DNA from 2 places in the Corynebacterium camporealensis genome. Region 1 is predicted to be linked to the other one. Evidence: predicted binding sites of a transcription regulator. Region 1 holds the regulator's gene; the other holds the start of a gene.

Region 1 (10,306 bases):
TGGAAGGTCCGCCAGGTCGTCAAGGACCCGGTCGGCGACCACGGCTACCAGTTCAGCGCCATTGTCGACTTGGATGCCTCCGATGAGGCCGGTGAGGTGCGCTTGGCGGAGTTGAATCTGGAGTACTAGCTGCGGGCATCGGAAAGCAGGAGTGCGTGCGTGACCCCGTGACAAGCCGCAGCGATACGCACCGCCTCCCACACTTGTTCTGGGTTAAGGCCTAGCTCCTGCGCGGTCGCAGCATGCGCGCGCAGGCAGTCCTTGCAACCGTTGATGGCCGACGCCGCGACGGCACTCAGCTCCACTGCCGGATCGCGCGGCAGTCTCGCCATACCGGTGCGCAAGCCCGTGCGGACCTCGGTGTCCAACCACTCTTTAGCGCGGAAGGCGATGTTGCTCGTTGCCATGGCTACAGCCGCCTGGCTTGCATGATCGATGGTTTCTGCCGGGACGTGCGCGGCGGCATCGTCAAGTACTGCACGCAAGAAACGCTCATCCCGAATGGCGACTGCCGCGCCGATGAAGGCACTCCAGCGCTGCTGCAAATCCAGCGTCTTAGAGCCCAGCACCTTCTCCAGATTGCGCACCTGGTCACGGGCGGAGGTAGGCAAGGTTTCTAGAAGGTCTATCAGCGACATCCCCAAGTCCAATCTGCCGGTCTTAATAGTCACAGCTTAGCTAAAATGTTAAAGTGATAAGTATGCACAATAAAGAGTACCGCCCTACCCTTGCTCAGCTGCGAACTTTTGTGACGATTGCCGAGAACAAGCACTTTGGTACTGCAGCCCAGAAGCTGGAGATTTCCCAGCCCTCGCTGTCCCAGGCACTCGTGGCACTGGAGCAGGGTCTGGGCATTCAGCTCATTGAGCGCTCGACCCGCAAAGTCATTGTCACCCCGGCGGGCGAAACTCTTCTCCCCTACGCCAAGGCCACCTTGGAGGCCGCCGATACTTTCGTGGCCAATGCCCGCGGTGCCACCGGTACTCTGTCTGGCCCGGTGACCATCGGCATCATCCCGACCGTGGCACCATACATTCTTCCCGACCTGTTGTCCGCGATTGAGGAAGAATACCCGGAGCTCGAACCGCGCATTGTGGAAGAACAAACCCAGTACCTGATGGATAAGTTGCGCAATGGCCAGATTGACCTGGTGGTTGCCGCACTGCCGACCGAGTCCGTCGGTGTGGTGGAGGTTCCGCTGTATACCGAGAAATTCGCCGTGGTCACCCCGAAGGACCACAAGCTGGCAGGCCGCGATGATTTGAGCATCAAGGACCTCGACAAGCTGAATTTGCTCCTGCTTGACGATGGCCACTGCCTCCGCGACCAGATCCTCGACCTGTGCCGCAATGCGTTGGTCAATCCATCGGAAGCCAGCAACGCTGTAACCCGCGCGTCGTCGCTGACCACCATCATCCAGCTCGTCGTCGGCGGCCTGGGTGCCACCCTGATTCCGGAATCGGCTATCTCGACCGAGTGCCACCACCCGGGTCTGGCAGTGTCTCGCTTTAACAAGAACGTCACCGCCGAACGCGAAATCGGCCTGGTCTACCGCGCCTCTGCCGCCCGCGGCGAAGAGTTCCGCAAGTTCAGCGAACTCATCGTGGACTCCTACAACCACGCCATCGAGCGCGCCCGCGAATTCTAACTGGCTCTGCTCACGCAGAGCCAGCAAAGCACAAAGAAATCCTCCGTCCCAGCACATCGCCGGGAACGGAGGATTTATCTGTTTTTAAGCAGCCGGTACTGGACCACCGGTGCACTGGCGGTACAAGTGCGCCTGTCCCAGCATCAAGGCCGGGCCAATCACAATCGCGCCCAAACCCAGGGTGATCAGAATGCCGATGCCACACACAAAGTTGAGCAGCAGGAAGACCAGCAGCTGGCCGTAGTTGTTCTTGCCGATGTTAAAGCCGACCTTGAAGGCGCCAGTAAAGCCCTTGCCATCGATAGCAGCCCAGCTCATGAACATGATCAGCGGCTGAATGAAGAACATGATGAGCATCATCACGAACAGAATGCCGAAGACGGTTCCCACTGCAGCAAAGACGTCTTCTTCTGTGGGCTCAGCACCGCCTGCGCCCATTCCGACGGTAGCGGCGAGAATACCCATCATCGGAACCATCACTACCGCAGCGCCGATAATGCTGATGACGATTTCGACACCGATGGTAGGTAGCCACGGGATGTTCTTGCCCAGGTAGTTCCAGCCTGTACGCGGGTCATCCACCTGAAACAGAGCCAGACGCATGACCAGCAGCGCAAGCACCATGGACACGATCATGGACAAAATGTTCAGCACACTTACCGCCGCGCCGGCCTGACCGTTGTTTTCTTGGATGGCCGCCGGGACACCCATGAGCATGGCAACACCGAAGGAGACAGCGAAGAAAGCCAAAGCACCCAGAATCCACAGCTTAGCGTTGGAAAACGTCGCCTTAAAGCCCCACTTCAGTGCATCAATCGCACTGGGCTTGGTCGGCTGATAGGCCGGTGGCTGCTGGTCGTAGCCGGCGTAACCGCCGTAGCCTGGTGCGCCTTCCTGGTAGCCAGCGGCACCATAACCGCCCTGGCCGTAACCAACTTGGCCATAGCCACCTTGGCCGTAACCGTTGTCGCCAAAGCCGCCCTGGTTCTGCTGGGAGGAGTAGTCACCATAGGACGGCAGGCCACCGCCCTGGTTCTGGCCCTGCCCGTACCCCGGACGATCTTCCGGATGGTTGGTGGGCTGGTACGGATTGTTCTCCGAACCTGAGTTGTTGGAACCCTGGCCGTTGTCGTTAGGGCCTTGGCCGTTGTTGGCGTCCCTATTGGAATCGTCGAAAGGATTCGTCACGATCTTCGCACCTACTTTCCGCCGTGTTTAGTAATCCCTATAAAAGTTATGCGTGAGACAGTTTAACAGTACTTTTCGCATTAACGCTGAGTTGGCAAGGCTAGTAAGCTGTGCGATCAGCCATGAACACAAAACGCACTGCCACACAGGATAAGCCCCAGCTCTATAACGCGCTCGCTAACGTTTCTTTAAGCGCAGAGCGTAGCTTTCGACGCCGCCTGAAAAAGGCCCGCTCGCCGAAGGCATTAGCAGCAATTAGTGCAGATATTGATAAAGCAATTGCGCGGGTAGAAGGCATCGATAAGCGTGTGCCCGACATTGAGTACCCGGATTCTTTGCCGGTTAGCGCCCGCAAGGACGATATTGCTGAAGCAATTCGGGATAATCAGGTCGTTATTATCGCCGGTGAAACTGGTTCCGGTAAGACCACGCAGATCCCAAAGATTTGTTTGGAATTAGGCCGTGGCCGTCGTGGTCTGATTGGTCATACGCAGCCGCGTCGTCTGGCAGCGCGCACCGTGGCAGAGCGCATTGCCGACGAGCTGGGCCAAGACATTGGCGAGTCTGTGGGCTATGCGATTCGTTTCGACGACAAGGTCTCTGAATCCACGGCGGTCAAGCTGATGACCGACGGTATTTTGCTCGCGGAGATGCAGCGCGACCGTTTCCTCAACGCCTATGACACCATCATCATCGATGAGGCTCACGAGCGTTCGCTCAACATTGACTTCCTGCTGGGTTACCTCAAGCGCTTGCTTCCTAAGCGTCCGGACTTAAAGGTGATTATTACCTCGGCGACTATTGACCCGGAAAGCTTTGCCAAGCACTTCAGCGATGCCAAGGGTGAGCCCGCACCGATTATTGAGGTCTCTGGCCGTACCTACCCAGTCGAGGTGCGCTATCGTCCACTGGAATTTGAAGCCGGCGGCAAGCTGGTCAACCAGGACCCGCTGGATGGTCTGTGTGAAGCCATTGAGGAACTCATGGCCGAAGGCTCCGGCGATATTTTGTGTTTCTTTCCCGGCGAGCGCGATATTCGCGATGCCATGGAAGCAATCGAAGGCCGCAAGTGGAAAGGCGTGGAGGTCACTCCCCTGTTTGGTCGCCTCTCCAATGCTGAACAGCACCGGGCTTTCCGTCCGCACTCCGGCCGTCGCATCGTGTTGTCGACCAATATTGCAGAGACCTCTCTGACGGTTCCCGGCATTCACTACGTCATCGATACTGGTACTGCTCGTATCTCGCGTTATTCCACCCGCACCAAGGTCCAGCGCCTGCCGATTGAGCCGATTTCGCAGGCTAGCGCCAACCAGCGCTCGGGTCGTTGCGGTCGTGTCGCCGACGGCATTGCTATCCGCCTGTATTCGGAGCAGGACTTCGAATCCCGCCCGGAATTTACTGACCCGGAAATCCTGCGCACTAACCTCGCGAGCGTCATCTTGCAAATGGTCTCGCTGCGCTTGGGCGATATTTCCGACTTCCCCTTCATCCAGCCACCTGCGCAGAAGGCTGTGCGCGATGGTCTGTTGCTGCTGCATGAACTGGGTGCCTTGGATGGCAGTGAAAAGCACGGCCTGCCGGTACTGACCAAGGTGGGCAAAGACTTAGCCCGCATCCCAGTCGACCCACGCATGGCTCGCATGCTGGTTGAGGCTGCCCGTTCCGGTTGCTTGGACGATGTCATCGTCATCGTGGCTGCTATGACCATTCAGGACGTGCGTGAGCGCCCCCTGGAATTCCAGGCTCAAGCCGACCAGAAGCACGCCCGCTTCAAGGACAAGACGTCGGACTTTTTGTCGATGCTCAAGCTGTGGGACTACGTGCAAGAAACCCGCAATGAGAAAAGCGGTAATGCCTTCCGCAAACTGATGAAGGCTGAGTTCCTGCACTACATGCGTATCCGCGAGTGGTTCGACCTGGTGCGCCAGCTGCGCGATGTTGCCAAGCAACTCGGCTGGACCACCCGCGATAAGGAAGCCACCGAGCGCCGCCCAGACGATATTCACTTAAGCCTGCTCTATGGCTTGCTGTCGAACATCGGTGCCCGCGATGGCAATTCCAAGGAATTTCAGGGTGCGCGCAATACGCGTTTCCTCATCTTCCCCGGATCCTCGCTATCGAAAAAGCCCCCGGAGTTCGTCATGGCTGCCGAACTCGTGGAGACCTCCCGCCTATGGGCACGCGATGTTGCTGCCATCGATCCGACCTGGGTAGAAAAGCTGGGCGCTAACCTGCTCAAGCACAACTACTCCGACCCCATCTGGTCGCGGAAGCGTTCCTCCGCTCTGGTGACGCAACGCTCCACGCTCTACGGCGTGACCGTGGTCGCGGACCGTCAAGTGCCTTATCACCGTGTGGATCCGGTTGCGGCACGCGAGATGTTTATTCGCCACGCACTCATCGAAGGTGACTGGAACACCCACCACCACTTCTTCCACGACAATGCTCAAAAACTAGAAGAAGCCGGCGAGTTTGAGGACAAAGCCCGTCGCCGCGGTCTCGTGGTCGATGAAGACGTTCTCTTCGACTTCTACGACCAGCGCCTGCCGGAGAAAATCACTACCGGACGCCACTTCGATTCCTGGTGGAAGAAAAAGCGCAAGCAACAACCTGACTTGCTCGACTTTGATCCTTCCAACCTGGTGGAAGACACCCAGGACATCACTGAAGAAGCTTTCCCGGACCGCTGGCTGTCTGGTTCCATCGACTACGACCTGCAGTACAAGTTCGAACCTGGCGACCCGCTCGATGGTGTCACCATGCTCGTTCCTGTCCCACTGCTTGCCGGCCTGGATCCCGAAGGCACCGACTGGCTCGTCCCGGGTCTGCGCCAGGAATTAGTCACGGAGATGATTCGCTCGCTGCCAAAGGCCCTGCGCCGCAGCGTAGTTCCGGCACCGGAGTTCGCCGACCGTGCGCTGGAGCGCCTTATTCCTTACCAGGGTTCTTTGGCGCAGCAGCTTGCCGATGTCTTACGTGAGCTTGGTGGTCATGGCATCAACGCCAGCGACTTCCGTCCTTCCGCACTGCCGCCGCATCTGCAGATGAACTTTGCGGCGGTAAACAAGAAGGGCAAGATCATCGACTCCGATCGCGACCTTGCCGCTCTTGTCGAGCGCCAAGCAGGACACATCAAGTCCTCGGTCTCGCGTGTGGGCAGCAAGTCTGAAGCACCTGCGGTCAAGGAATGGACCAAGGAGAACCTCGGCACCATCGACGAGGAAGTCACCACGGTCGTCGACGGTCACGAGGTCACCGCCTATCCGGCGCTCGTGGCGACCGAAGAAGGCGTGGAACTGAAGGTTCACCCGACCAAGGCTGCTGCCGAAGCATCCATGATCACCACCACGCTGACGCTGTTGATGAAGGACATCTCCGTCAACGCACAACAGATGGTCAAAGGCCTTCCACTCCAGCAACGCGTGGCGGTGGACTCCTATCCACACGGTGGTGTGCAGGGCCTGGTCAACGACGCACGCATTGCCGCAATCCGCGACCAAATGATGGAAGCAGGCGGGCCGGTGCGTTCCCCCGAAGAGTTCGAAGCACTCAAGAACAAGGTCAAGCCCGCTGTTCCCGGTGCTGTACGCCAAGCAATCGTGGCCATTGCACCAGGACTGGTGGAGTACTCCAACCTCAAGGCGGAGCTTGCCAAGTGGGAAGGCCCAGCTATCGACGATATGAACGCACAACTGGACTTCCTGCTCCCCCGCAATGCGATTACCGTGCACGGTATGGCTCACCTGCGGCATCTCCCCCGTTACCTGCAGGCAATGAGCATCCGTCTCGATGAGATGGCCACCGACCCGGATCGCGACGCTGACCGCCAGGCAGAAGTCGATGAGGCAAAGGCGTATCTGAAAAATCGCCTGCGTGGCCTTCCATCAGGACGAGAAAAGACCCGTCAGGTCAAGGACATCTACTGGATGACTGAAGAACTACGCGTCTCACTGTTCGCACAGCGACTGGGCACCGCGCACGCAGTGTCCCTACGGCGCGTACAAAAGGCAGTAGATAAGCTGCGCTAAAAGTCTTCGCGATCGCGTCGGCGCATAAGGCGAATCTCAGATTCGAAGTCGTCGGCGCTTTCGAAGGACTTATACACAGAAGCAAAGCGCAGGTAGGCAACCTCATCGAGGTCGCGCAGTGGCTCCAGAATAGCTAGGCCAATGTCATTGGCATTGACCTGCGAGGAGCCATGATGGCGAACAGTTTCTTCGACCTGCTGGGCAAGCTTTTTCAGCGAGTCATCGGAGACATCGCGGCCCTGGCAGGCACGGCGGACACCGCGAATGAGTTTGTCGCGGCTGAAAGGTTCCGCCAGGCCGTTGCGTTTGACGACGAGAAGCACGGCCTTTTCCACCGTGGTGAAGCGTCCCTTGCACGATGCGCATTCACGGCGGCGGCGAATCGAGGTGCCTGCATCGACTACGCGCGAATCAATAACGCGTGATTGTTCATTGTGACAAAAGGGGCAATACACGGCGGAGGCTACCTCACAAGCTGACGGAAATAACTGTCAGCTTTAGTGTACGTCGGCAGAAACCACTGCCCCGACGGAGGCACCCGTTGCCGGAACGTCGGCTGGTTCGCTAGCGCCACCCAAACCGGCAGCTACAGTGCCGAAGAATACTGCACCACCAAAAACGGCACCCAGAAGATAGTTACCTATGTTCGAAGAAGTACGACGCTGGTTTACGCGATTAGCCGATTTCTGTACACCTGGTAACTCTGTTCGATTCGAACGGGCCTCACCGATGCGCAGTGTGCGAACACTGGATGCAGGATGCGAGTAACGCGAGGTGTAAGAAGCCCCAGGACGGATATCCCACACGGCTGCAGGAGGAACGACAGATGCCTGCGGAGAACGACGTGCGGAGCGGCGGTTTTGCGGGTCAAGTGCGAGAGTCATTTCTATTTCCTTTCTGAGCCTGCCGTGATGATAAGAAACTTCCCTGACACGGCCGGCCAAGTCATTCGCCAAACTGTTCGAATTAGCTGGTATGTTCGAGTTATAACAGGCGTTCGAAAATTTGTCTAGTCCTAGAACGAAATAGTCGAACATTTGTCCAGAACGTGATAGAAATGTAAGAAAGCACTTGACCCCCGCCTGAGGAGGCACCATGGCTCGCAAACCCGTCAAACCGACCGGCAAGCCCAACGAAGATTCACTCTCCGATCGCCAACGGCGCATTCTGGATGTGATTCGGGATGCCGTGATGCTGCGCGGTTACCCGCCAAGCATCCGTGAGATCGGTGATGCGGCAGGCCTGCAGTCGACCTCCTCGGTGGCGTACCAGCTCAAGCAGTTAGAAGAAAAGGGCTTCCTGCGCCGCGACCCGAACAAGCCACGTGCGGTGGATCTGCGCAATTACAACAATGAGGAAGCTCCGCGAAAGAACTCCCGCAAGCCAGTGGCAACCACTGAGGACACCCCACCGGAGGATTCTGAGGCTGCTTCTTACATTCCGGTCGTTGGTCGCATTGCAGCGGGTTCCCCAATTACTGCAGAAGAAAACATCGACACCTACTTCCCTATGCCGGGCGACATCCTCGGCGGTGGCGAGCTGTACATGCTGCAGGTGGTCGGTGACTCCATGCATGATGCGGGCATCTTCGATGGCGACTGGGTTATTGTGCGCTCCCAGGCCGTTGCTGAGGAAGGCGAATTCGTCGCGGCACTGCTCGATGGCGAAGAGGCTACGGTCAAGGAATTCCACCGCGACTCCTCCGGTGTGTGGCTGCTGCCGCACAATGACGCCTACTCGCCTATCAAGGGCGATGAAGCAGAAATCATGGGCAAGGTCGTCTCTGTCTTCCGCAAGCTTTAATCCTCCCCCTTTATCGGGCACTCCACGGATGTGGGCTGCCTTTTTCTTACCCCTGTACCCCCACCGCCGATTATTGGCGTCTACCTTGGCTTTTGGGGTTACTCCCGCTGCGAAACTTTTTGCTTGATGTTTATTCATGCCCGAAAGCAGTGGTTGTGTGCGGGGTTTCTGGAACAATAGACCCAGAAAGCAAAATAAACCGGGAGTTACTAGTTCGGACATAACAGTTACCGACACCCCCGCCACACGTCCTACAGGAGGGGCCGATGTACGCCGAAGAGCGGCGCCGCCAAATTGCTTCCCTGACCGCAGTGGAAGGCCGCGTTAACGTCACCGAGCTTTCGGAGCGTTTCGAAGTCACAGCTGAAACGATTCGTCGTGACTTGGCGGTCCTAGACCGCGAAGGTGTCGTCCACCGCGTGCACGGCGGTGCGGTCGCATCGCAGACCTTCCAGACTGCAGAGCTAACCTTAGATGCTCGTCAGCGCTCCGCCATTGGTGCCAAGGCTTCCATTGCCCGTGCGGCCATGGACTTTTTGCCCCAGGAATCCGGCAGCATCTTCCTGGATGCCGGTTCCACCATTAACGCGATGGCCGACCTTATCAGTCAGCAGCACAACACCTCGCCGTGCACTATCGTGACCAACTCGCTGCCGGTAGCACTCTCCCTGGCAACTGCTGGACTTCCCGAGGTACAACTGCTCGGCGGTACGGTGCGTGCAATTACCCAGGCTGTCGTCGGTGATACTGCGCTGCGCACCATGGCGCTGCTGCGCGCGGATGTCGCTTTCGTCGGCACCAATGCCTTGACCATTGACCATGGACTGTCGACTGCGGATTCGCAGGAAGCAGCCATCAAGTCGGCGTTTATCACCAATGCCCACAAGGTTGTGGTGTTGTGTGACTCGTCGAAGCTGGGTAATGACTACCTGGTTAGCTTCGCCTCTATTCGCGATATTGACGTTGTGATCACAGATTCCGCAGCCCCTGAGACTTTCGTCGAGGAACTGCGGAAGCATGAAATTGAGGTCATTATCGCCGAAGATGACTAGTCACGGTACTTTTCAATCAGCTCGCGCACTGCTTCGCGGGCTTCGCTCGGACCGCTGGAGGCTAGGGCGACATCGGCAAGCTTTTGGCACTGCTCCAAGGTCAGCTCGCTGACCTGTGCGCCCACGCCAGCCAAGGCAGTCGAGGCTGCGGACAGCGAGTTCACGCCCAGACCGGTGAGCACGCAGGCCAGCATCGGATCGGCGGCGGCCTCACCACAGACGCCCACGGGGACGTTGTTGTCATGGCCCACGACGCAGGTGTGCTGAATCAGGCGCAGCACGGCTGGCTGCCACGGGTCAGTGAGATAGGCCAGCTGCGAGGACAGACGATCGGCGGCCATCGTGTACTGGGTCAGGTCATTGGTACCGATGGAGACAAAGTCCAGGTGCGGCATGATGGTATCGGCCATGAGCGCTGCGGCAGGCACCTCAATCATCGCTCCAGCAACCAGGTTGCGCTCCCGGCACAGGCCCGCGAACCACTGCGCTTCAGCTGCGGTGGCCACCATCGGCGCCATCACCCACGTCGGCGCATTGTCGTCGCGGTTTTCTGCGGCCAGAGCAATCGCGTCTAGCTGACGGGTCAG
Region 2 (10,306 bases), 210 kb from region 1:
TCTTCGGCATCTACCCCGAAGGCACCCGCTCCCCGGACGGCCGCGTTTACAAGGGCCGCTCCGGCATGGCACGTATCGCCATGCTTACCGGCGAAAAAGTCATTCCCGTCGCCATGCACGATTCCCGCAAGGCCAACCCCATCGGTTCCTGGATTCCGCGCCCCACCCGCGTCGGCGTGGTCATCGGCGAGCCCATCGACCCGCACGCCTGGGCCGCTGAGCACAACATGAACCCCGAAGATCACGACACCGCCCGCGCATTTACCGATTACTTCATGCGGCACCTCGCCGATCTTGCGGACAAGCCCTACGTTGACGTCTACGCCTCCGATGTGAAGGCCTCCCTGGCTGCTGGCCACGGGTACCCGGAAGGAGCCGAATACTAACCGTGCCTTCCCCTAAGGAACGGCTGGCATGGCCAGATATCGCCAAGGGCATTTCCATCCTTGGCGTCGTGCTATTGCACATCACCCTGGCTGTGCCGGAATCCCAAGAAACCTGGCTTTTCGACCTCAACGTCTGGCTCGATCCCCTACGCATGCCGCTGTTCTTCCTCGTCAGCGGTTATTTTTCCGCGAAGGTCTTCCGTTTTAGCCTGCGTGAGCTCTTCACCCGCCGCCTGTGGTTCTTCCTCGTGCCCTACATCGTCTGGGTCACCGTCGAGCTGTGGACCAAGAAACTGCAGTGGCACTGGGACCTAGGCACCCCGCTGCTGGGTTGGCAAGAACTGCTCTACAACCTCTTTTTCGGCCACACGATGGGCTGGTTCATCCATGCCCTGATTGTCTTCAACCTTTTCCTCTGGGCCGTACGCAAGCTGCCCGCCTGGGCCGCCATCATTTTGAGCTTCTGGCCCATCATCGTCTTTGCCTGGCAAGACCAGTTCTACTTCATCGGCAAAGCCATGATGTTCCTGCCTATCTTCGTTGGCGCTGCCTACCTGCGCGGTCCCATCACCAAGTTCGCCGCAGCTGCCGATGCCCCCTTCAAAGGCCAGTGGACACCCCTGACCATCATCGCCTACGCCTCTGCAGTCTTAAGCTACCTGGCAGGCTTCCTCATCCGCCGCGCCTGGGACAACAACCCCGGCGATGTCGCCATCCCATGGATTTTTCCCGGCGCAGACTTCCTCGACCGCGGCGACGCCCACATCCTCGTCCGCTTCGTCGAGCAAACCCTAGAAACCCCCGCCGGCATCGTCGGCGCCGTGCTCATCGCACACATCCCAGGCCTATCGCACATGCTGCGTTTTATCGGCCGCCACACCCTGCCGATTTATCTTGGCCACCCCATTGGCCTGACCGTCGGCTACGGCTACATCATGTCCTTTACCGACTTCGAGATCAGCCTCAACGGCGCCTGGCCACTCGAAAACACCTGGTTCTGGCTCATCGCCTGCTTCTTCTTCGCTGGATTGGCCTCGCTGGTGCTGTGGGTCATCGGCAAGCTGCCCTATGTGGGCTGGACACTTAACCCGCCGCCGCTGGGCAAGATCCGACGTTTTGCTGAACCTTTTGTCACCGGCCATCCACAGCCGGGCGATGACAAACCCACAAAAGGCGCCGACTAGGCTGGTTTTCTGTGCGCTACTTCTATGACACCGAATTCATCGAGGATGGAAACACCATTGAACTGGTTTCCATCGGCATCGTTGGTGAAGACGGTAGCGAATACTACGCCGTATCCACCGACTTCGATCCCGCCCGTGCCAATGCCTGGGTCCGCGACAACGTGCTCGACAAGCTTCCGAGCCCGCGTGACCCAGTGTGGAAGTCGCGCGCCCGCATCCGTGACGAACTCCTAGAATTTCTTACCCGCGGCTCCGGCCCCGTCGAGCTGTGGGCATGGGTCGGCGCCTACGACCACGTCGTCCTGGCACAACTCTGGGGCGATATGGCCGGCCTGCCCAAGCAGCTGCCGCGCTTTACCCGCGAGCTCAAACAGTACTGGGAATTCGCCGGGCGCCCGCAGCTTCCGGCCATTCCAGACGGCAACCACGATGCGCTTATCGATGCCCGCCACAACCTTCGCAAATTCCGCACCTGCCAGGAAAAACTCCCACTATCGCGATCATCACAGGTCAAAAAGTCGATTAACTAACGCTCGACAGGCAACCAATGGTTTAATGGCAGTGTGAGTTGGACAGTAGATATTCCGAAAGAAGTACTCCCCGATCTTCCTCCGCTGCCGGATGGCATCGAGGAGAAGTTCCGGGATGTTATTAGCCGTGACGCAAAGCAGCAGCCGAGCTGGGATCAAGGACAGGCTGACCAGGTGCGCAAGATTCTCGAGTCGGTACCGCCGATTGTGGTCGCTGCCGAAATCGAGGCTTTAAAGGCCAAGCTTGCCGATGTCGCCCTGGGCAAAGCCTTCCTCCTGCAGGGTGGCGATTGCGCCGAGACTTTTGAGTCGAACACCGAGCCGCACATCCGCGGCAACGTCAAGACTCTGCTGCAGATGGCTGTCGTGCTGACCTACGGCGCGTCCACCCCAGTGGTCAAGCTCGGCCGTATTGCTGGCCAGTACGCCAAGCCGCGTTCTTCAGATACGGATGCCAACGGCCTGCTTAATTACCGCGGCGACATCGTCAACGGTGTCGAGCCCACCGAGGAGGCCCGCCGCCACGATCCGGCGCGCATGATTCGTGCTTACGCGAACTCCTCGGCTGCGATGAACCTGGTGCGCTCCCTGACCTCGTCGGGTACCGCGGACCTGTACCGCCTGCACGAGTGGAACCGCGAATTCGTCGCGAACTCCCGCGCAGGTGCCCGTTACCAGGCGCTGGCCAACGAGATTGAGAACGGCCTGGCCTTCATGAACGCCTGTGGCGTGTCCGATGAGACCCTGCGCTCTGCAGAGATTTACTGCTCGCACGAGGCCCTGCTCAAGGACTACGAGCGTTCCATGCTGCGCCTGGCCAAGGATTCCCACGGCCAGACCAAGCTTTACGATCTCTCCGCCCACCAGGTTTGGATCGGTGAGCGCACCCGCGGCCTGGAGGACTTCCACGTCAACTTCGCCGCCCTGATTGGCAACCCGATCGGCATCAAGCTGGGACCGGGCGTGACCCCGGAGCAGGCCGTCGAGTACGCCGAGCGCCTCGATCCGAACCGGGAGCCGGGACGCTTGACGATGATCATCCGCATGGGCCACGACAAAGTCCGCTCCGTGCTGCCTCCAGTGGTCAAGGCCGTCGAGGAATCTGGCCACAAGGTCGTCTGGCAGTGCGATCCGATGCACGGCAACACTGTTACGGCATCGAATGGCTACAAGACCCGTCACTTCGACAAGATCATCGACGAGGTCCAGGGCTTCTTCGAGGTTCACCGCTCCCTGGGCACCCACCCAGGTGGCGTGCACCTGGAGTTCACCGGCGAGGACGTCACCGAGTGCCTGGGCGGCGCAGAGGACATCACCGATGTCGACCTGCCGGGCCGCTACGAGTCCGCCGTGGACCCGCGCCTGAACACCCAACAGTCCCTCGAGCTGGCCTTCCTGGTTGCGGAGATGCTGCGTAACTAGCGCCAGAGTGCCGGCGTCGCGCCGTACCAGGTCGACCCGAACCACCAGGCGCCCAGGCCTACCACGTAGGCCAGCAGCACCGCGACCGCCAGGTACGCCACCAAGCTGAGCACGCTTCGGTTGGTCACTGGCTTTTCTGCAGGCTCTTCCTCCGCAGTAGGAGGGAGGGCCTGTTCGCGTTGTGCAGGAAGACCCGCATTGGGCGCCCGCCACTCCTGCGCAGGCGCCGGCATCGGTGCCGGGGCCGCCGCCGGAGGATCAAAACGCGTCTCAAAGCTCAACGCCTCGCGTTGCGGCTCCTCTTGCGCAAAAACTTCTGTCTCGCCCTCATCGAGAATGTCTGTCGGCGCCTCATCAGGTGCTGCCGGAATCGCTGTCGTGGCGTTAAAGACCTCCGTATTGCCCACACCGGCAAAGTTCGTCGGACGCGCAGCCGTCCTCGCCGCCGCGGCGTTCTGCGGTACCGGGACGGTGAAATCTGGCAGGTGGAGGGCAACCGCGACATCGTTCAGCGCTTCCAAAAACTCTCCGGCATCGGCAAAGCGCATCTCCGGATCCCGCGCTGTTGCCGTGGCCACCAACTCATCCACCAGCGGCGGAACACCGTCAATGCGTGACGATGCCGTCGGCACATCCTCTTCCAAACGCGCCTTCGCATGCTCCAGCGGTGTATCGCCTCTAAAAGGCACCGTTCCCGTCAGCAACTCGAAGAGCACAATGCCGGCGGAATACACATCGGCAGCCGGCGTGATTTCCTCACCGGTAACCTGCTCCGGGGCCAAATAGGACACCGTGCCCACGATGTGGTCGGAGTTGACGTGCGCATTGCTCACACGCACCAAACCAAAATCGCCGACCTTCACCCGGCTACCAGAAGTAATCAGCACGTTGTCAGGCTTGATATCTCTATGCACTAAGCCTGTGCGGTGCACTTCGTCCAAACCAGCCAGCACCGAGCGCATCACGCCGATGGCCGCATACGGAGGCAGGGGACCTTCTTCGGCGAGCAACTCGCGGAGGGTGCCGCCATCGATAAGTTCCATGATGAGATAAATCGGCTCGCCGTCTGCAGAAAAGTCATGCACGCCGACCAGATTCGGGTGCTGCAGACGCGCCATCGCCCTGGCCTCGCGCTCGAAACGCTGGACGAAGACCGGGTCGTCTTCGAACTCTTCATGCATGACCTTCGCGGCCACGGCACGACCTAAACGCATATCTACGCAGCGATACACCGTGGACATGCCACCCTTTGCGATTGGGGAGTCCACCCGATAGCGGCCTTCGAGAATATCGCCTACGTCCAACCTTGTCATGCACCCCAGTATGGCTGATTCCAGCGCGAAGGGAAATCAGGGTTAAGGTGGTGTCTGTGACTACTAGCGAGAAAAACTTAGAAGAACTGCTGGCCGGCGAGCAGATGCTCACGCTTGCCGATGTCGCCGAGAAACTCGACCTGCCCATTACCCGCGTCCATGACTTGATGCATGCGCGCAAGTTCATCGCCTGGCGCAACCCGGAGGGCACCCGCTTGGTCCCGGCGTTGTTTTTCAACGACAAGGGCGTCATTTCCAAGCACGTTACCGGGGTTATCACAGTGCTTAGCGATGGCGGCTACGACGACGAAGCCATCCTGGCCCACCTGTTTACCGAGGACGATTCCTTGCCTGGCCGCCCGATTGACGGCCTGCACGGGCATTTGGCGCGCGAGGTTATTCGGCGCGCGCAGGCGATGGCTTTTTAGTTTTTTCGTCTTCCTTTTCTCCCGCTTGCGGCCACCCCGCAAGCGCCCACTGGGTGATAAACCACGTAGCGATCGCCATGCCGAGGACCCACCACCAGTTGTAGAGCTGGTGGTTGCCGTCGCTGGCAAAGGCCAGGCCGATAAAGACCGAGGCGCCGGTGGCCAGCTTAATCAGCCAGGATGGCGGGCGGAAGGTACCCAGCAGCGTCAACACCGAGACGTAGTACCAGGGCAGGGTGACCGAGTTGAAAATAAACGCCACTTGGTAGGCCGCCGCGGTGCCCATAATCGCTGTCCGCGCGTTGTGGCGGCTCAGCCACCACACAGCCACCAGGCCCACCAGCATGAAGACCGTGGCGATGGTGCGCAGGACCTCCAGGACCGCGTTGTAGCTAATATCCGGGTTAATCACCTGCAGCAGCGGCGCGATGATGTCTGTCAGCAGCGTCGGACCGGCCAGCGGGTTAATGACCTTCGAGTTGCCGGTAATCTCGGATAGCCAACCCCACGTGAGCCCCGAGGCCCATGTGATCACCGCCAGCGCAATGACAATCTCCACCACGGCCACGATGCCGGAGACCACAAACACACCTGCCTGCTTGGCAAACGACGCCTTGCCCGCATAGTGCTGGACCATCAACCAGACGATAAACGGCATCGCAATCAGTGCCGTCGCCTTCATTGCCACGGCAATACCGACCAGAATCAGTGCGATGTGGAAGCGCTGGTGCAGTGCAGCCAGCAGGCCAATAGAAACCAACGCGACCATCGTGGATTCGTTGTGCATGCCACCAATCAAGTGCAGCACAACCACCGGATTGGCCACGCCCAGCCACAGCGCTAATGCCGCATTACCGCCGAGCTTCCGCGCAATGCGTGTGACCGCCCACGCAATACCCACAAAGCCCAGCACCGAGATGACCTTGTAGACAATCATTCCGGCAGCAACATTGTCGCCCACCAGGCGCGTCACCCCTTCGCCCATCCATAAGTGCAGCGGGCCATAAGGAGTCGTCGTATTACGCCAGTCCGGGGAGACCTCCAACAGGAACGGTCCCGGATTAACTGCCGGGCCTTCCGTATAGGGGTCGAAGCCATCGCGGACCATCGCACCTTGCATCAGGTACGAGTACACATCGCGCGAGGCCAGCGGTGCAGCCAGCAGCAGGGGAGCAGTCCAGGCGATGAGCATGGTGCGGATGCGTCGATAAGCATCGGGCATCTCACCGCGCAGATGCGGCACAATCACCTGACGTGCCGCCAGCACCCACGCCAGCACCAGCGCAATCAGGCCAATCCAATAGGCCAGCATGCCCAGGTTGCGCCCGTGGCCATAGGCCAAAAAGCCAATGTTGAGAGCTTCTAAAAGCCCGCCCTGGTTACGCGTCGCGCCCCCCGAAAAGGACGCGAACAACAGCACCACTGAGCCGAACACGCCCAGCGGCAGCGCGCCGGGGACTGTGAAGCTATACGTCTTGCGTTTATCCATGACGTTCTACGCGCGCCGCGCCGTGGCCTTGTGGGCAAGTTCTTCCAGCGTCGCCGTGACCTCATCGGAGACGTCCGCTGCGCGCAGATGGTTCAGCCCCGACTCAGTCAACCGAGCAATACGCTTTTCGATGAGCCCAGGAGCCCCCGAATCCTCAATAATCTGCGACAACTTCGCCAATTCTTCTGGCTCGCTCACATTGCCCACACCAGCGCGCAACGTCGCAGCCGCAGACGGGTCCTTCTCGTCGAGTTCCTGTAACGCGAGTGCTAGCAGCACGGTACGCTTGCCTTCGCGCAGGTCATCGCCAGCTGGCTTGCCGGTAACAGAAGGGTCACCGAACACGCCAAGCTGGTCGTCGCGGAGCTGGAAAGCAATGCCGATATCGCGCCCATAGCCGCGGAAGGCGTCGATGAGGTGGGAGGGGGCATCGGCAAGCGCGGCTCCAATGTGTAGCGGGCGCTCGATGGTGTAGGCGGCAGTCTTGTAGCGGTTGACCGCATCGGCCAGCTCAACGGACTCCGAGCCCTGAGCTTCCAAAGTGATGTCGAGCAGCTGGCCGCCGATAACCTCGGTGCGCATGGCACGCCACGGCTCGCGCACGCGTTGGAGCGCAGCAGCCGAGAGACCGGAATCCTGCAGCATGTCCTCACTCCAGGCCAAAGCCAGGTCACCGACCAAAATTGCCACCGACTGGCCGAAAAACTCCGGCGAACCCTGATAGCCGGCCTCCCAGTGCAGCGCAGCCACCCCGCGGTGCACGGTCGGATTTCCGCGGCGGGTATCGGAGGCGTCGATGATGTCGTCGTGAATCAGCGCGCAAGCTTGGATGAACTCCAGGGATGCCGCAGCACGCAACACGGCCTGCGGGTCCTCGTCGCCATCGAGACCGTCGGCGCCAATGAAACCTGCCCAGGCATACAGCGGACGAATGCGCTTGCCGCCGCCGAGTACGAAATCTTCCAGAAACTGCGTTGCCTGCGTAACCGGCTGCCCAATCTCGGCGACCTGAGGACGCCGGGCCTCCAAGAACTCAGATAAGAGCTCCTGGGTGGTGGAGGGGACATCGGCAAGCGAGGGCACATTCGGGAAAGTCACAGTAGCTACGATACCGTCTAGCTTTCCGGAGATTGCTCAACCCTCGGGTGTAGTGGCAGCGTGGCGACTAAAATGGCGAAACCGCGCGTATCGGCCGGGTAGCGCAGATTGCGCAGAAAATCGACGAAACCTAAATGCCGGTAGAGCCCGAAAGCGTTGTTCTGCTCGCCGTCGACTTCCGGGGTGGACAGCAGGCAATGCCGCGCGGGGGCATTCCACAGCAGGTTCTGTGCTAATTGCTTGCCGATGCCCCGTCCCTGACACCTGGGCAGCACATGAATCTCGGCGAGCTCAAAGTAGTTTTGGAGCACTTTGGCCTGGGCGGCAGTAGGGCCGCCTTCTTTGACTAATCCGCGGCGCAGTTGCTGATCCCACCAGGTATCAGGGGAGCCGATAAAGCCATAGGCCATGCCGACCACGCCGGTGTCGTCTTCGGCGATGACAGTCTGGAAGCCGGCGCGTTGCATGTCGTTGCGCCAGCCGCGCACACTTTTGGCGTGGATGCTGGGGGAGTAGTCCATGGCTTCGATGTAGATATCGACAAGCTGGGGAGCCAGCAGTGAAAACTCCCGGGGGGTTAAGCGGCGGATTGCGTAAGTCACAGTATCTATCACAGCAAAAACTGAAAGGTGCCGCAATAAGTTCTGTGCGCAGGATTTTCGAAGAAATATTCGAACACATGAGCTAAAATGAAGTTAGGATGTCCGGATCGGCTTTTAGGTTGTAAGTCAGAAGAAAAGGAGGCAGGTCATGGCACAGATTATTTCCGCACAGTCCAAGTTCACGGGTGGTCCGGCAGGCAAGCGCGATCGTTTCTTGTTCCAGGCCCAGGACCTCCTGCGCCGGGCACAAGGTTGTGCTGCTGAGGCCAAGTGGGATGAGGCGTTGGAATATGCCTACCAGGCGGGTCTGCGCACTGCGGGTGCGCGCGTGGCGGTTTCTGCTGTGGCGAAGCGTCGCCGGCTGCCGTCGAGTGCTTGGGAGCGTTTGGCTTTGGTTTCTGCCACAGACAAAGAGTGGGCGAAAGAATTTAAGGCTTATTCTCGTCCGCGTTCGCGTGTGGCGACCGGCCTGGATGATATGCCTGATGAAGCGCTGGTGTGGTCGCTGTTAGACCTGGTGGCGCGCTTTATCGATGCCACGGAAGCCGAGATTGGTTTCGGCTCGCTGGTTGCTTAAATCCTTGCGAGTGCACCTGATTTTTAGGATAGCTGTATTTACGGGAACTAAGTGATTACTCTGGGCGTTGTATAGGTGTAAACCCTCATCTCTGTGCCCGACCCTAAGTTGGAGGAACAATGTCCCTTTCCGAGCAGGAGCAGCGCGCTCTCCGAGAAATTGAGCGGTCATTGCTTGCCGATGACCCCAAGTTTGGCGCCTCCGTATCCGAATCCTCCTCGAGTTTTGGCGGCGACGGCGGCGGAGCAATCACGCTGCGCGGTGTGGCACTGGTTGTGCTGGGCCTGGTCGTCATGATTGGCGGCGTGGCGCTTGCGCAGCAAAGCCTGTGGTTTGTCGCACTGTCCGTACTCGGCTTCTTGCTGATGTTCGGCGCTGGCGTATGGATGCTGCGCGGGGATTCTTCCTCGTCTAAGTCCAACAAGTCCGCCAAGTCGTCGAAGAAGAGCAACAAGCAGCGCTCCTCCTCCAAGCAGGGTGGAGTCAGCTCCAAGATGGAAGAGAATTTCCGTCGTCGCTTTGAAGAGCGTTAAAAGCTCGCACGTTTAGCCCCGCACCTTTGTTAGGTGTGGGGCTTTGTTGTGCTTTGAAGGCTAGATGAGGTGCATCGCGCCGAGCTGGCTGACCGGATGCGGGTTGGTCCGCGGCGGTTTTCTGCCCGGTGGGTGGTAGACCACGTGGCCGTTTTCTCTACTTATCCACCCGCGGTGCGGATAGTTCGGCGCGCCGGGATGTTTCGGCAGGTTATTGGGGTCGATGCTGCCGATAAGCCCGTTGTGGTAGCGGCATAACATCGTCAGGTTGGTCGGGGTGGTCTCTCCGCCGCGGTTGTGGGCGACGATGTGGTGGACCTCGCAGTTATCGCCGGGTTCTTTGCAGTCCTCCCAGGCGCAGACGAGCTGTTCGGAAATGGCCATGAGGCGCTGTTTGAAACTCGCCGAGCGCGTCCGGTAGAGATTCACCGGCCCGGCCACCGGGTGGAAAAGTCCGGCGAAGATGTCCTCGCCCAAGTGCCCTGCTAGGTGGTGGGCGAGCCAGTCCGCACCGGTCATAATCGTGCCATCAGAGCAGCCGAGCTTTACCTCATCGCCCTTGCCGGCGATGATCTGGAAGAACTCCTCTAGTCCGATAGCAATGACCGTGCGATAGGCCGGCTCGACCAACGTGGACTGGCTGTTGACCAGTTCCCAAAAGGCGTCGGCGCGGCGGCGAGCACGCGGAATGGACTCGTCCTTCGGTGCTGCAGCATCCAGCGTCTTGCGCAGCTGCGCAATGCG

The links. The regulator LexA, encoded in region 1, represses DNA repair genes until DNA is damaged. The targets are predictions, from matches to a motif close to CGAACANNTGTTCG.
Region 2: a site for LexA is predicted at 8,511-8,524, ahead of UL81_RS07775 (SAV_6107 family HEPN domain-containing protein). Genes of this name have one in related genera too.

What each region holds. Positions count from the first base shown of each region.
Region 1 covers NZ_CP011311.1:1,453,183-1,463,488, forward strand. Annotated here, with positions in the region: gene UL81_RS06805 (DEAD/DEAH box helicase) at 1-129, shown strand, start outside; gene UL81_RS06810 (carboxymuconolactone decarboxylase family protein) at 126-638, opposite strand; gene UL81_RS06815 (hydrogen peroxide-inducible genes activator) at 701-1,648, shown strand; gene UL81_RS06820 (hypothetical protein) at 1,733-2,836, opposite strand; gene hrpA (ATP-dependent RNA helicase HrpA) at 2,959-6,864, shown strand; gene nrdR (transcriptional regulator NrdR) at 6,861-7,319, opposite strand; gene UL81_RS06835 (hypothetical protein) at 7,362-7,748, opposite strand; gene lexA (transcriptional repressor LexA) at 7,960-8,667, shown strand; gene UL81_RS06845 (DeoR/GlpR family DNA-binding transcription regulator) at 8,934-9,719, shown strand; gene ptsP (phosphoenolpyruvate--protein phosphotransferase) at 9,716-10,306, opposite strand, start outside.
Region 2 covers NZ_CP011311.1:1,662,317-1,672,622, reverse strand. Annotated here, with positions in the region: gene UL81_RS07820 (lysophospholipid acyltransferase family protein) at 1-386, shown strand, start outside; gene UL81_RS07815 (acyltransferase family protein) at 389-1,570, shown strand; gene UL81_RS07810 (polyadenylate-specific 3'-exoribonuclease AS) at 1,582-2,100, shown strand; gene UL81_RS07805 (class II 3-deoxy-7-phosphoheptulonate synthase) at 2,134-3,522, shown strand; gene UL81_RS07800 (protein kinase domain-containing protein) at 3,519-4,835, opposite strand; gene UL81_RS07795 (Rv2175c family DNA-binding protein) at 4,886-5,263, shown strand; gene UL81_RS07790 (alpha-(1->6)-mannopyranosyltransferase A) at 5,232-6,752, opposite strand; gene UL81_RS07785 (polyprenyl synthetase family protein) at 6,759-7,850, opposite strand; gene UL81_RS07780 (GNAT family N-acetyltransferase) at 7,868-8,452, opposite strand; gene UL81_RS07775 (SAV_6107 family HEPN domain-containing protein) at 8,601-9,029, shown strand; gene UL81_RS07770 (DUF3040 domain-containing protein) at 9,149-9,562, shown strand; gene UL81_RS07765 (HNH endonuclease signature motif containing protein) at 9,623-10,306, opposite strand, start outside.